Regions from separate parts of the Solibacillus daqui genome, predicted to be linked through region 2. Evidence: a T-box and tRNA genes for the amino acid it is inferred to sense, from the RefSeq annotation. Region 2 holds a T-box; the other regions hold tRNA genes.
The links. The T-box of region 2 lies ahead of trpS (tryptophan--tRNA ligase). A T-box ahead of a tRNA ligase gene usually reads a tRNA of that ligase, here a tRNA-Trp.
Positions count from the first base shown of each region.

Region 1: it encodes a tRNA-Trp, which carries the amino acid that the T-box ahead of trpS (tryptophan--tRNA ligase) is inferred to sense. The anticodon was not compared.
Region 3: it encodes a tRNA-Trp, which carries the amino acid that the T-box ahead of trpS (tryptophan--tRNA ligase) is inferred to sense. The anticodon was not compared.

Region 1 covers NZ_CP114887.1:3,880,437-3,884,698, forward strand. The annotation lists tRNA gene O7776_RS19050 (tRNA-Asn) at 1-13, opposite strand, end outside; tRNA gene O7776_RS19055 (tRNA-Ile) at 23-99, opposite strand; tRNA gene O7776_RS19060 (tRNA-Gly) at 110-183, opposite strand; tRNA gene O7776_RS19065 (tRNA-Phe) at 187-262, opposite strand; tRNA gene O7776_RS19070 (tRNA-Asp) at 268-343, opposite strand; tRNA gene O7776_RS19075 (tRNA-Met) at 347-421, opposite strand; tRNA gene O7776_RS19080 (tRNA-Met) at 514-588, opposite strand; tRNA gene O7776_RS19085 (tRNA-Ser) at 618-710, opposite strand; tRNA gene O7776_RS19090 (tRNA-Met) at 723-796, opposite strand; tRNA gene O7776_RS19095 (tRNA-Ala) at 817-892, opposite strand; tRNA gene O7776_RS19100 (tRNA-Pro) at 900-976, opposite strand; tRNA gene O7776_RS19105 (tRNA-Arg) at 1,000-1,076, opposite strand; tRNA gene O7776_RS19110 (tRNA-Leu) at 1,100-1,188, opposite strand; tRNA gene O7776_RS19115 (tRNA-Gly) at 1,193-1,267, opposite strand; tRNA gene O7776_RS19120 (tRNA-Lys) at 1,316-1,391, opposite strand; tRNA gene O7776_RS19125 (tRNA-Gln) at 1,407-1,481, opposite strand; tRNA gene O7776_RS19130 (tRNA-His) at 1,503-1,578, opposite strand; tRNA gene O7776_RS19135 (tRNA-Trp) at 1,605-1,678, opposite strand; tRNA gene O7776_RS19140 (tRNA-Tyr) at 1,690-1,773, opposite strand; rRNA gene rrf (5S ribosomal RNA) at 1,809-1,924, opposite strand; rRNA gene O7776_RS19150 (23S ribosomal RNA) at 1,989-4,262, opposite strand, start outside.
Region 2 covers NZ_CP114887.1:743,323-747,584, forward strand. The annotation lists gene fabF (beta-ketoacyl-ACP synthase II) at 1-1,138, shown strand, start outside; gene O7776_RS20400 (YuzI family membrane protein) at 1,309-1,575, shown strand; gene trpS (tryptophan--tRNA ligase) at 1,529-2,518, opposite strand; T-box leader at 2,702-2,929, opposite strand; gene spxA (transcriptional regulator SpxA) at 3,391-3,789, shown strand; gene mecA (adaptor protein MecA) at 4,131-4,262, shown strand, end outside.
Region 3 covers NZ_CP114887.1:3,420,682-3,424,943, forward strand. The annotation lists gene O7776_RS16775 (S66 peptidase family protein) at 1-465, opposite strand, end outside; gene nagB (glucosamine-6-phosphate deaminase) at 769-1,482, opposite strand; tRNA gene O7776_RS16785 (tRNA-Leu) at 1,778-1,859, opposite strand; tRNA gene O7776_RS16790 (tRNA-Cys) at 1,909-1,982, opposite strand; tRNA gene O7776_RS16795 (tRNA-Gly) at 1,990-2,064, opposite strand; tRNA gene O7776_RS16800 (tRNA-Gln) at 2,072-2,146, opposite strand; tRNA gene O7776_RS16805 (tRNA-His) at 2,174-2,249, opposite strand; tRNA gene O7776_RS16810 (tRNA-His) at 2,288-2,363, opposite strand; tRNA gene O7776_RS16815 (tRNA-Trp) at 2,390-2,463, opposite strand; tRNA gene O7776_RS16820 (tRNA-Tyr) at 2,473-2,556, opposite strand; tRNA gene O7776_RS16825 (tRNA-Thr) at 2,563-2,638, opposite strand; tRNA gene O7776_RS16830 (tRNA-Phe) at 2,646-2,721, opposite strand; tRNA gene O7776_RS16835 (tRNA-Asp) at 2,745-2,820, opposite strand; tRNA gene O7776_RS16840 (tRNA-Met) at 2,824-2,898, opposite strand; tRNA gene O7776_RS16845 (tRNA-Val) at 2,920-2,995, opposite strand; tRNA gene O7776_RS16850 (tRNA-Glu) at 3,023-3,097, opposite strand; tRNA gene O7776_RS16855 (tRNA-Ser) at 3,113-3,204, opposite strand; tRNA gene O7776_RS16860 (tRNA-Asn) at 3,215-3,290, opposite strand; rRNA gene rrf (5S ribosomal RNA) at 3,305-3,420, opposite strand; rRNA gene O7776_RS16870 (23S ribosomal RNA) at 3,535-4,262, opposite strand, start outside.

The sequences.
Region 1 (4,262 bases), 970 kb from region 2:
GAGCTACTTCGGAATAATACTTTGGTGGGCCTAAATGGACTCGAACCATCGACCTCACGCTTATCAGGCGTGCGCTCTAACCAGCTGAGCTATAGGCCCTCTAAAAAACTGGAGCGGGTGATCGGAATCGAACCGACAACATCAGCTTGGAAGGCTGAGGTTTTACCACTAAACTACACCCGCATATGGTGGGTTTGGACGGAATCGAACCGCCGACACTTAGAGCTTCAATCTAATGCTCTACCAACTGAGCTACAAACCCACAAATGGCGGTCCCGACCGGGATCGAACCGGCGATCTCCTGCGTGACAGGCAGGCATGTTAACCGCTACACCACGGGACCATTTGGTTGCGGGGACAGGACTTGAACCTGCGACCTTCGGGTTATGAGCCCGACGAGCTACCACTGCTCCACCCCGCGATAATAAGAAACATATTTTGTTATAGTTCTCTCGAGTTCTATTTTGTTGGTATCTACTTCGTACCTCAGTAGCTACTAATCACTACACTATTTGGTTGCGGGGACAGGACTTGAACCTGTGACCTTCGGGTTATGAGCCCGACGAGCTACCACTGCTCCACCCCGCGATAATAGGAATTTAACTATTCAATTAAAATGGAGGAGGTAGAGGGATTCGAACCCCCGCGCGGTGTTACCCGCCTGTCGGTTTTCAAGACCGATCCCTTCAGCCAGACTTGGGTATACCTCCGACATATTAAAATGGCTACCGAGGGAGTCGAACCCACGACCTTTCGGGTATGAACCGAATGCTCTAGCCAGCTGAGCTAGGTAGCCATGATTGTTATTAAAATAAATGGTGGAGCCTAGCGGGATCGAACCGCTGACCTCCTGCGTGCAAGGCAGGCGCTCTCCCAGCTGAGCTAAGGCCCCATTGTAATGGTCGGAATGACAGGATTCGAACCTACGACCCCTTGGTCCCAAACCAAGTGCTCTACCAAGCTGAGCTACATTCCGATCTGTCATTTGAAAAATATATATGGCGCGCCCGACAGGAGTCGAACCCATAACCTTTTGATCCGTAGTCAAACGCTCTATCCAATTGAGCTACGGGCGCTAAAATTTTTTTATTTAAAAAAATGGTGCCGAGGGCCGGAATCGAACCGGCACGGTGATCACTCACCGCAGGATTTTAAGTCCTGTGCGTCTGCCAGTTCCGCCACCCCGGCATTTTGGAGCGGAAGACGAGGTTCGAACTCGCGACCCCCACCTTGGCAAGGTGGTGTTCTACCACTGAACTACTTCCGCAAAATGCTTAGAATTTTTTATTCTGACAGTATTTGAAATTTATAAAACTGGTGAGCCATGAAGGACTCGAACCTTCGACCCTCTGATTAAAAGTCAGATGCTCTACCGACTGAGCTAATGGCTCCTTATTAAAAGAGAATGGCTGGGGTACCTGGATTCGAACCAGGGCATGACGGAATCAAAATCCGTTGCCTTACCGCTTGGCTATACCCCAAAGATTTCAATTTTGTTTAAATGGGGCGACTGATGGGAATCGAACCCACGAATGCCTGAACCACAATCAGGTGCGTTAACCACTTCGCCACAACCGCCATTATAAATATTTTGTTTAATTAATTGGCAGGGGCAGTAGGAATCGAACCCACACTGACGGTTTTGGAGACCGTAGTTCTACCTTTAAACTATGCCCCTAAAAATAAAAATGGTGGAGGGGGACGGATTCGAACCGCCGAACCCTAAGGAGCGGATTTACAGTCCGCCGCGTTTAGCCACTTCGCTACCCCTCCGACATAAAATACTTATTGAAGCATTAAAAAAATAAGCGAAGCGACGTCCTACTCTCACAGGGGGAAACCCCCAACTACCATCGGCGCTAAAGAGCTTAACTTCTGTGTTCGGTATGGGAACAGGTGTGACCTCTTTGCCATCATCACTTCACTTATTAAATTGAAAGATTGTTCTTTCAAAACTGGATAAACGGTTCATTGATTTTCGTAAACATGTGGTTAAGTCCTCGACCGATTAGTATTCGTCAGCTACATGTGTCGCCACACTTCCACCTCGAACCTATCTACCTGATCGTCTTTCAGGGGTCTTACTTACTTGCGTAATGGGAAATCTCATCTTGAGGGGGCTTCATGCTTAGATGCTTTCAGCACTTATCCCGTCCACACATAGCTACCCAGCGATGCCTTTGGCAAGACAACTGGTACACCAGCGGTGTGTCCATCCCGGTCCTCTCGTACTAAGGACAGCTCCTCTCAAATTTCCTACGCCCACGACGGATAGGGACCGAACTGTCTCACGACGTTCTGAACCCAGCTCGCGTACCGCTTTAATGGGCGAACAGCCCAACCCTTGGGACCGACTACAGCCCCAGGATGCGATGAGCCGACATCGAGGTGCCAAACCTCCCCGTCGATGTGGACTCTTGGGGGAGATAAGCCTGTTATCCCCGGGGTAGCTTTTATCCGTTGAGCGATGGCCCTTCCATGCGGAACCACCGGATCACTAAGCCCGTCTTTCGACCCTGCTCGACTTGTAGGTCTCGCAGTCAAGCTCCCTTATGCCTTTACACTCTACGAATGATTTCCAACCATTCTGAGGGAACCTTTGGGCGCCTCCGTTACCTTTTAGGAGGCGACCGCCCCAGTCAAACTGTCCGCCTGACACTGTCTCCTACCCCGCTAAGGGGCATGGGTTAGAAGTTCAATACAACCAGGGTAGTATCCCACCGACGCCTCCTTCGAAGCTGGCGCTCCGAGATCTCTGGCTCCTACCTATCCTGTACAAGTTGTACCAAAATTCAATATCAAGCTACAGTAAAGCTCCACGGGGTCTTTCCGTCCTGTCGCGGGTAACCTGCATCTTCACAGGTACTATAATTTCACCGAGTCTCTCGTTGAGACAGTGCCCAGATCGTTACGCCTTTCGTGCGGGTCGGAACTTACCCGACAAGGAATTTCGCTACCTTAGGACCGTTATAGTTACGGCCGCCGTTTACTGGGGCTTCAATTCGCAGCTTCGCTTGCGCTAACCACTCCTCTTAACCTTCCAGCACCGGGCAGGCGTCAGCCCCTATACGTCACCTTACGGTTTTGCAGAGACCTGTGTTTTTGCTAAACAGTCGCCTGGGCCTATTCACTGCGGCTCTCTCGGGCTATACACCCTACCAGAGCACCCCTTCTCCCGAAGTTACGGGGTCATTTTGCCGAGTTCCTTAACGAGAGTTCTCTCGCACACCTTAGGATTCTCTCCTCGACTACCTGTGTCGGTTTGCGGTACGGGTACCTCCCACCTCGATAGAGGCTTTTCTTGGCAGTGTGAGATCAGGAACTTCCTCCATACGGAGTCGTCATCACAGCTCAATGTTAAAGTACGCGGATTTGCCTACGCACACACCTTACTGCTTGAACAGAGACAACCAACGCTCTGCTTACCCTACCCTACTGCGTCCCCCCATTTCTCAAACGGTGGGGAGGTAGTACAGGAATATCAACCTGTTATCCATCGCCTACGCCTATCGGCCTCGGCTTAGGTCCCGACTAACCCTGAGCGGACGAGCCTTCCTCAGGAAACCTTAGTCATACGGTGCATGGGATTCTCACCCATGTTTCGCTACTCATACCGGCATTCTCACTTCTAAGCGCTCCACCAGTCCTTCCGGTCTGACTTCAACGCCCTTAGAACGCTCTCCTACCACGCATACCAATGGTATGCATCCACAGCTTCGGTGAATCGTTTAGCCCCGATACATTTTCGGCGCAGCGTCACTCGACCAGTGAGCTATTACGCACTCTTTAAATGATGGCTGCTTCTAAGCCAACATCCTGGTTGTCTAAGCAACGCCACATCCTTTTCCACTTAACGATTACTTTGGGACCTTAGCTGGTGGTCTGGGCTGTTTCCCTTTTGACTACGGATCTTATCACTCGCAGTCTGACTCCCGTGTATAAATATCCGGCATTCGGAGTTTGTCTGAATTCGGTAAAGCGAGATGCCCCCTAGTCCAAACAGTGCTCTACCTCCGGTATTCTCAATCACGAGGCTAGCCCTAAAGCTATTTCGGAGAGAACCAGCTATCTCCAAGTTCGATTGGAATTTCTCCGCTACCCACACCTCATCCCCGCACTTTTCAACGTGCGTGGGTTCGGACCTCCAGTAAGTGTTACCTCACCTTCATCCTGGACATGGGTAGATCACCTGGTTTCGGGTCTACGACCACGTACTAATTCGCCCTATTCAGACTCGCTTTCGCTGCGGCTCCGTCTTATCA
Region 2 (4,262 bases):
TGGTCCAATGACACGTGTTGATACAAGTAAGTTTACAGTATCCGTAGCAGCAGAAGTAAAGGACTTTAATATAGAAGATTATATTGAGAAAAAAGAAGCACGCAAAATGGATCGCTTTACGCATTATGCGCTTGCTGCATCAATGATGGCTACAAAGGATGCAAACTTAACAATTACAGAAGAAATGGCGCCGCGTGTTGGCGTTTGGATTGGCTCGGGTATTGGCGGAATGGAGACGCATGAACAGCAATTTTTAACATTCCAAGAGCGTGGGGTACGTCGTGTGAGCCCATTCTTTGTACCGATGATGATTCCTGATATGGCTTCGGGTCAAGTGTCGATTTATTTAGGCGCAAAAGGAGTTAACTCTTGCTCGGTAACGGCTTGTGCTTCGGGGACGAACTCAATTGGTGATGCATTTAAGGTTATTGAGCGCGGCGATGCAGATGTGATGATTACAGGTGGTGCAGAGGCGCCGATTGTTACAATGGCTGTTGCAGGATTTAGCGCTAATACAGCGTTATCATTAAACCCAGATGTAAACAGTGCTTCTCGTCCATTTGATAAAAATCGTGATGGCTTTGTTATTGGTGAAGGCGCAGGGATTTTGATTTTAGAGGAATACGAACATGCGATACAGCGCGGTGCAAAAATTTACGCAGAAATCGTTGGTTATGGGGCAACGGCTGATGCGCACCATATTACAGCACCTGCTCCAAATGGTGAAGGGGCTGCACGTGCGATGCAGATGGCGTTAAATGATGCAAATGTAGCACCAGAACAAGTAGGCTACATCAATGCACATGGCACAAGTACACCATACAATGATTTATTCGAAACTCAAGCTGTCAAAACAGTATTTGGTGACCATGCTTACAAATTAGCGATGAGCTCAACGAAAAGTATGACAGGACATTTATTAGGTGCAGCGGGTGGAATTGAAGCAATCTTTTCAGCGCTTGCATTAAAAGAAGGTATTTTACCACCTACAATGAACTTAGTAGAGCCTGATCCGGATTGTGATTTAGACTATGTACCAAATGTAGCGCGTAAAGCGGATATTGAATATGCGCTTAGTAATTCACTTGGTTTTGGTGGTCACAACGCATGTTTATTATTTAAAAAATATAGCGAATAAAAATGGAGCTGACCAAAAAGTGTTTACTATTTGGTCAGTTTTTTCTTATGTATTAATTATCCGCATAAAGTAGTGCTTTTGCGGTAGTCAGAATAAGAAAAGTGGTCACATTGTGTGACAACGTATTAATAGCCAGTGTTTTACTGGATGTACAAAGGGGGTGTCCTGACATGAATTTCAGGACACCCCCTTTCATATTGTGTACAAAGGATGGTGCGTTGACTCGATTTGTACTTTTTTTAGTCTGTTACGGCTTATGTGTAATGTCGCTAAGCAATATCATTTTGTATCTCAATTATCGTACGCTCGGTTATTCTTGGCATGCGGTACTATCATACATTGTCAACGGAGTAGAGCTATATTTAGCACTCGCTGCACTCATTGGCATGTTTAGCGTCGTTTACGTCCAAGGCCCATCGCGTTCTCCATTTTCTTAAGCGTTTTAGAAGCGATGGCATTTGCTTTCACTGCTCCTTCGTCTAATATGTCGTCTAATTCTGGAGAGTCGATTAAAGCGTAGTAGCGCTCTTGAATTGGTGTTAAATGCTCGATAACAGCTTGAGCGACACCTGCTTTGAAATCGCCATAGCCCTTGCCAACATATTTCTTTTCAAGATCCGCAATCGATACACCTGATAATGCCGATTCAATTATTAATAGGTTAGATACACCTGGCTTGTTTTCAACGTCATATTTTACAATGCCCTCAGAATCGGTTACTGCTGATTTAATTTTCTTTTCAATTTCTTTTGTTGTATCTAATAAACGGATAGTTGCTTTTGTGTTTGGATCTGATTTTGACATTTTTTTCGTTGGCTCTTGTAATGATTTAATACGAGCGCCTTCTTTTGGTAATTGAATGTCTGGAACCGTTAAAATGTCATTAAAACGCTTGTTAAAACGCTCTGCCAAGTCACGTGTTAATTCGATATGTTGCTTTTGGTCTTCACCTACAGGCACAATGTCAGTATTGTATAAAAGAATGTCAGCTGCCATAAGTGGAGGGTATGTTAATAAAGCGGCTAAAACGGTTTCTTTACCATTTGATTTGTCTTTAAATTGCGTCATACGCTCTAATTCACCAATTGTCGCAACACATTGTAATAACCACCCTGCCTGTGCATGTGCTGGTACTTCTGATTGGATGAATAATGTTGATTTATTCGGGTCAATGCCACATGCAATGTACATAGCTGCTAATGAACGAATGCTTTTTCGTAGTTCTAAACGATCTTGTGGCACGGTAATCGCGTGTTGGTCCACGATGCAGTAAATTGCATCGCCCTGTTCTTGTAGTTCTGGGAATTGTTTAATCGCGCCGATATAGTTCCCTAACGTAATCGTACCTGTTGGCTGTACGCCTGAAAAAATGGTTGTCATTGGTAAGTCCCTCCGCTAAATGAGATATAATTCAATTTCGCCTTGGCGTAGTTATGTTCAGATTTTTTCGGGAGTGCTCGAAATGTCCTTTGAAAATCTGTAACAACTGCCAGAGGCTTTTTTATTTAGCTTAGCTAAATAAAAATAAAAATAAAAAACATCATGCGTCCTCTATTAAAAAATAGAAGGGACGAATGATGTTTAAATCCGCGGTACCACCCAGCTTGCCAATATTGGCCACTCTTCTTCGTAACGTGAAGGCAACGAGCAAAACTACTGGAACCACATATTAGTGTCCGTTCGTAAAGCTAACTCAGAAGTCCATTCCATTTAACGAATGGTCTGTTCTCACCAACCACAGACTCTCTAAACATTCGATTTAAATGTACTACTCTTCGTCAACGTTTTTTTATAATCTTGAAAGTGATTATAACGCACCGCGCGAAAAAAAGGCAATCATTTCACATAAAAATTTTTGTATAAGAAGCTAGGGAATTGGAAATAGTAGGATTACGTATAGAAATCACAAGGAAAAGGCTTGAATTGTCAAACTATTTTCTCAATTAATGCATATAAATGAGAAATTTTATCCGCTTGACTGACGTTTGATACTCACTATTTTTGGGTATAAAATCATTGTTCCTAAAAATGATGAAATATATGATCTTTAGAGAGAAAATCGTCATAAAAATTTACGTTAAGCCTCACTTTTTTGTTGACAAGGTGTATTCAAACATGCGTATTTCATGTATAATAAGAACGTAATTTTAAATTAAATTAATTCTAAACTAAGTATTTTTCTACAATTTGCTTCTTTTGAAAGAAGACACTTATAGCAATTGAATTGAATCAATTAGAGAGGAAGTGAGACAATGTTAGTAACATTATTTACTTCACCAAGTTGTACTTCATGTCGCAAAGCGAAAGCATGGTTAGAGGAACACGACATTCCATATACTGAGCGAAATATCTTCTCAGAGCCTTTAACAATTAGCGAAATTAAAGAAATTTTACGAATGACAGAAGATGGCACCGATGAAATCATCTCAACACGTTCGAAAATTTTCCAAAAATTAAACGTTGATGTTGAAACATTACCATTACAACGTTTATACGAGTTAATTCAAGAATATCCAGGACTTTTACGTCGTCCGATCATTTTAGATGAAAAACGACTACAAGTTGGTTATAACGAAGATGAAATTCGTCGATTCTTACCTCGAAAAGTAAGAGCTTATCAATTACAAGAAGCACAACGTATGGTTAACTAAATAAACGCAATACACGATGTTACGGTTGCAAATTAGCGATTGTAACATCTTTTTTTGTCCGAAAAAGTCCAAAAGCTTTGCTAACAATTGCGTATAATAATGTAAGGTAAGTTGTCACTTGCTTTACAACGGTAAGTGCAATACAATTGCAAGTATTCAAATTATTTAGTGAGGGTAATGTTTTTCCTTTTCATTTTAAGGCAATCCATCATACAATAGATTTATAGATACTTTAGTGTATGAAAAGTATCGAAGTTCTGATGCAATAGATAGCCATGTTGTATAATATTGTAAGAAAGCATGACGTTCTATACAATGACTGTGAAGGGAGTTGAGGTCTAATGGACATCGAACGCATTAATGAAAATACGCTAAAATTATTTATTACGTATAGTGATATTGAGGACCGCGGATATACGCGCGAAGAAATTTGGTACAATCGCGCAAAAGGGGAAGAGTTATTCTGGGATGTC
Region 3 (4,262 bases), 1.4 Mb from region 2:
AATCGGTTGGAATAACTGTTGGAACATTTTCTGTGATAGCTCATCTAGTGCTCCTTGTGGACTGGATAACATCGGTCCATGGAATGTTACTAAATTAGAGAATTCATTTACTTGTGTATGTAATGCCGTAATATCCGAAAAGCCCCAAATAATTTTAGGATTGTCCTCTAATAATGGATAACTAATTTTATCAATCACACGTGGAATTCCATAGCCACCCTTAGCTAAAAAAATTGCCTTTACTTCTGGATCTTGTACCATCGCATGGAAGTCAGCGACACGCTCTTCATCAGTTCCTGCTAAATAGCCCTCAAAGCTTTGAATCGTATTTCCTAATTTATAACGTAATCCAAGCTGGTCTAAAAATGCTAGCTTTTCTCCTAATGTTTCTTGTGTAAGTGGACTACTTAAATTAACTACCCCTACTGTATCCCCTTGCTGTAATCTTGCTGGTCGAATTTTCATTTGTTTGACCTCCTTTTGCTACTGTCGTTATTGTATCATAGCGTTTTATGTAAAGCGCATTACCAGGCTACTCGGCATTTATTTAAATTTTATTCCCGTATTTTCATCGATTTTTGCAATACTATTTTTAGATGAACACCTACTACTTTCACAAATAACTGGTGGTATTGCGGTCATCACAGGCGTTTTTATTTCTAATATAAAAACGACACGCATAATATGAGCGTAAGTTGATGTCTTTACCTCTATAAACTATTTACTTTCAAAAAAAGAGGTGCAGCATCGGATACTGCACCCCTTTTACTATTTTACGTCAGTATAAATTACCGTTACATTTGAATGGTTATGCAATGCACTTGCTGGGAAATCCTCTGTAATTACACCGCTACGTAAACGATTTATTGCTTCTTGCTTTGATGTACCTGATATTAAGAGTACCACTTTTTTCGCATTTAAAATCGTTTGAATCCCCATTGTAATTGCATGAGTTGGTACTTCTTCAATCGAATTAAAGTATATTTTATTTGCTTCACGCGTTGACTCTGTAAGTTCTACTACATTTGTTCCTAAATCAAACGAAGTACCTGGTTCATTAAATCCTATATGGCCGTTAACACCAATACCTAAAAGCTGAATATCAATTCCACCCACTGCCTCAATCTTCGCATCATATTGCGTTGCAGCAGTTTGTAAGTCATTTGTATCACCTTCTGGTAAATGAATATTATCAGTCTTCATATCCACATGGTTAAAGAGCTGCTGATCCATATAATAGTGATAGCTTGCTTCATTTGCTGCATTAATGCCTACATATTCATCTAAATTAAATGATTGTGCCTTTTCAAATGAAATTTCGCCTGCTTTATATGCCTCAACAAGTTCTTTATAAAATCCTTCTGGCGTCCCACCCGTTGCCAAACCTAGCACCATTTCAGGGTGTTTCTGTAACTCTTCTTTAAAAATTTTGGCTGCAATTTTACTCAATTCATCATAATCTGCAGCTTCAATCCAATTTATATTCGATACTGTAGTCATCATCTATACCTTCTCCCTTTAGAGCGTAATTTTTAATATCTCCATCTTATTTCTTAACATCATCATGTTAATTTTATCTAAAAATTTTATTATATGCTATATAATAAATCGACAAATTTCCTTTTAATAACCCTATTATTTTGTTTATTAACCACATTTATTTATAAACACATTATCTATTTTAACTTTATTATTTTTTTCATAAAAAAAGACCCTCAACTAATCGTTGAAAGCCTTGTTTTAATAAGGTTTATGACAGTTAACCTTATTAATAGTATACCGATAGTCGGGGTCGAACCGACACTCCTCACGGAACCGGATTTTGAGTCCGGCGCGTCTGCCAATTCCGCCATATCGGCAAGAAAATGGATATAAAAAAAACCGGATTAACCGATTTCATTAAAAATATGGAGGCGGCAACCGGATTTGAACCGGTGATAAAGGTGTTGCAGACCTGTGCCTTACCACTTGGCTATGCCGCCATATTTATGGAGCGGAAGACGAGGTTCGAACTCGCGACCCCCACCTTGGCAAGGTGGTGTTCTACCACTGAACTACTTCCGCAAACGAATGGCTGGGGAACCTGGATTCGAACCAGGGCATGACGGAATCAAAATCCGTTGCCTTACCGCTTGGCTATACCCCAATAAAGGAAATTTCAATTTAATAATAATGGGGCGACTGATGGGAATCGAACCCACGAATGCCTGAACCACAATCAGGTGCGTTAACCACTTCGCCACAACCGCCATAATAAAAAATAGAATATAATAAAACAAAAAATAAATGGGGCGACTGATGGGAATCGAACCCACGAATGCCTGAACCACAATCAGGTGCGTTAACCACTTCGCCACAACCGCCACTATCGTATTTTGTTTTTGTAAATTGGCAGGGGCAGTAGGAATCGAACCCACACTGACGGTTTTGGAGACCGTAGTTCTACCTTTAAACTATGCCCCTAAAAAGAGATGGTGGAGGGGGACGGATTCGAACCGCCGAACCCTAAGGAGCGGATTTACAGTCCGCCGCGTTTAGCCACTTCGCTACCCCTCCAGGTAATGGTGCCGGCGAAAGGAGTCGAACCCTCGACCTACTGATTACAAGTCAGTTGCTCTACCAACTGAGCTACACCGGCAAAAATATGGTGGGTTTGGACGGAATCGAACCGCCGACACTTAGAGCTTCAATCTAATGCTCTACCAACTGAGCTACAAACCCATATATGTATTATTTGTTAAAAATGGCGGTCCCGACCGGGATCGAACCGGCGATCTCCTGCGTGACAGGCAGGCATGTTAACCGCTACACCACGGGACCTTTTGGTTGCGGGGACAGGACTTGAACCTGTGACCTTCGGGTTATGAGCCCGACGAGCTACCACTGCTCCACCCCGCGATAATACTGTATTATTTTTAATGGTGGAGGATGACGGGCTCGAACCGCCGACCCCCTGCTTGTAAGGCAGGTGCTCTCCCAGCTGAGCTAATCCTCCATGCTGGATATAATGAAATATAATTAATGGTGACCCGTACGGGATTCGAACCCGTGTTACCGCCGTGAAAGGGCGGTGTCTTAACCACTTGACCAACGGGCCATTTAAAAGTTTGCCTGGCGGAGAGTAAGGGATTTGAACCCTTGATGCAGTGTTACCCGCATACACGATTTCCAATCGTGCTCCTTCGGCCACTCGGACAACTCTCCAAGATTTAGATGGCTCCGAAGGCAGGACTCGAACCTGCGACCTGCCGGTTAACAGCCGGATGCTCTACCAACTGAGCTACTTCGGAATAATTATATGTTAGCCTAGCGACGTCCTACTCTCACAGGGGGAAACCCCCAACTACCATCGGCGCTAAAGAGCTTAACTTCTGTGTTCGGTATGGGAACAGGTGTGACCTCTTTGCCATCATCACTAGACTAATTTTGAAAGACATTTATTATTATACTTTAATTAACTTATTTCGTCAAGTATTATTATATTTTTTTATTCTTTCAAAACTGGATAAACGTTTCATTGATTTTCGTAAACATGTGGTTAAGTCCTCGACCGATTAGTATTCGTCAGCTACATGTGTCGCCACACTTCCACCTCGAACCTATCTACCTGATCGTCTTTCAGGGGTCTTACTTACTTGCGTAATGGGAAATCTCATCTTGAGGGGGGCTTCATGCTTAGATGCTTTCAGCACTTATCCCGTCCACACATAGCTACCCAGCGATGCCTTTGGCAAGACAACTGGTACACCAGCGGTGTGTCCATCCCGGTCCTCTCGTACTAAGGACAGCTCCTCTCAAATTTCCTACGCCCACGACGGATAGGGACCGAACTGTCTCACGACGTTCTGAACCCAGCTCGCGTACCGCTTTAATGGGCGAACAGCCCAACCCTTGGGACCGACTACAGCCCCAGGATGCGATGAGCCGACATCGAGGTGCCAAACCTCCCCGTCGATGTGGACTCTTGGGGGAGATAAGCCTGTTATCCCCGGGGTAGCTTTTATCCGTTGAGCGATGGCCCTTCCATGCGGAACCACCGGATCACTAAGCCCGTCTTTCGACCCTGCTCGACTTGTAGGTCTCGCAGTCAAGCTCCCTTATGCCTTTACACTCTACGAATGATTTCCAACCATTCTGAGGGAACCTTTGGGCGCCTCCGTTACCTTTTAGGAGGCGACCGCCCCAGTCAAACTGTCCGCCTGACACTGTCTCCTACCCCGCTAAGGGGCATGGGTTAGAAGTTCAATACAACCAGGGTAGTA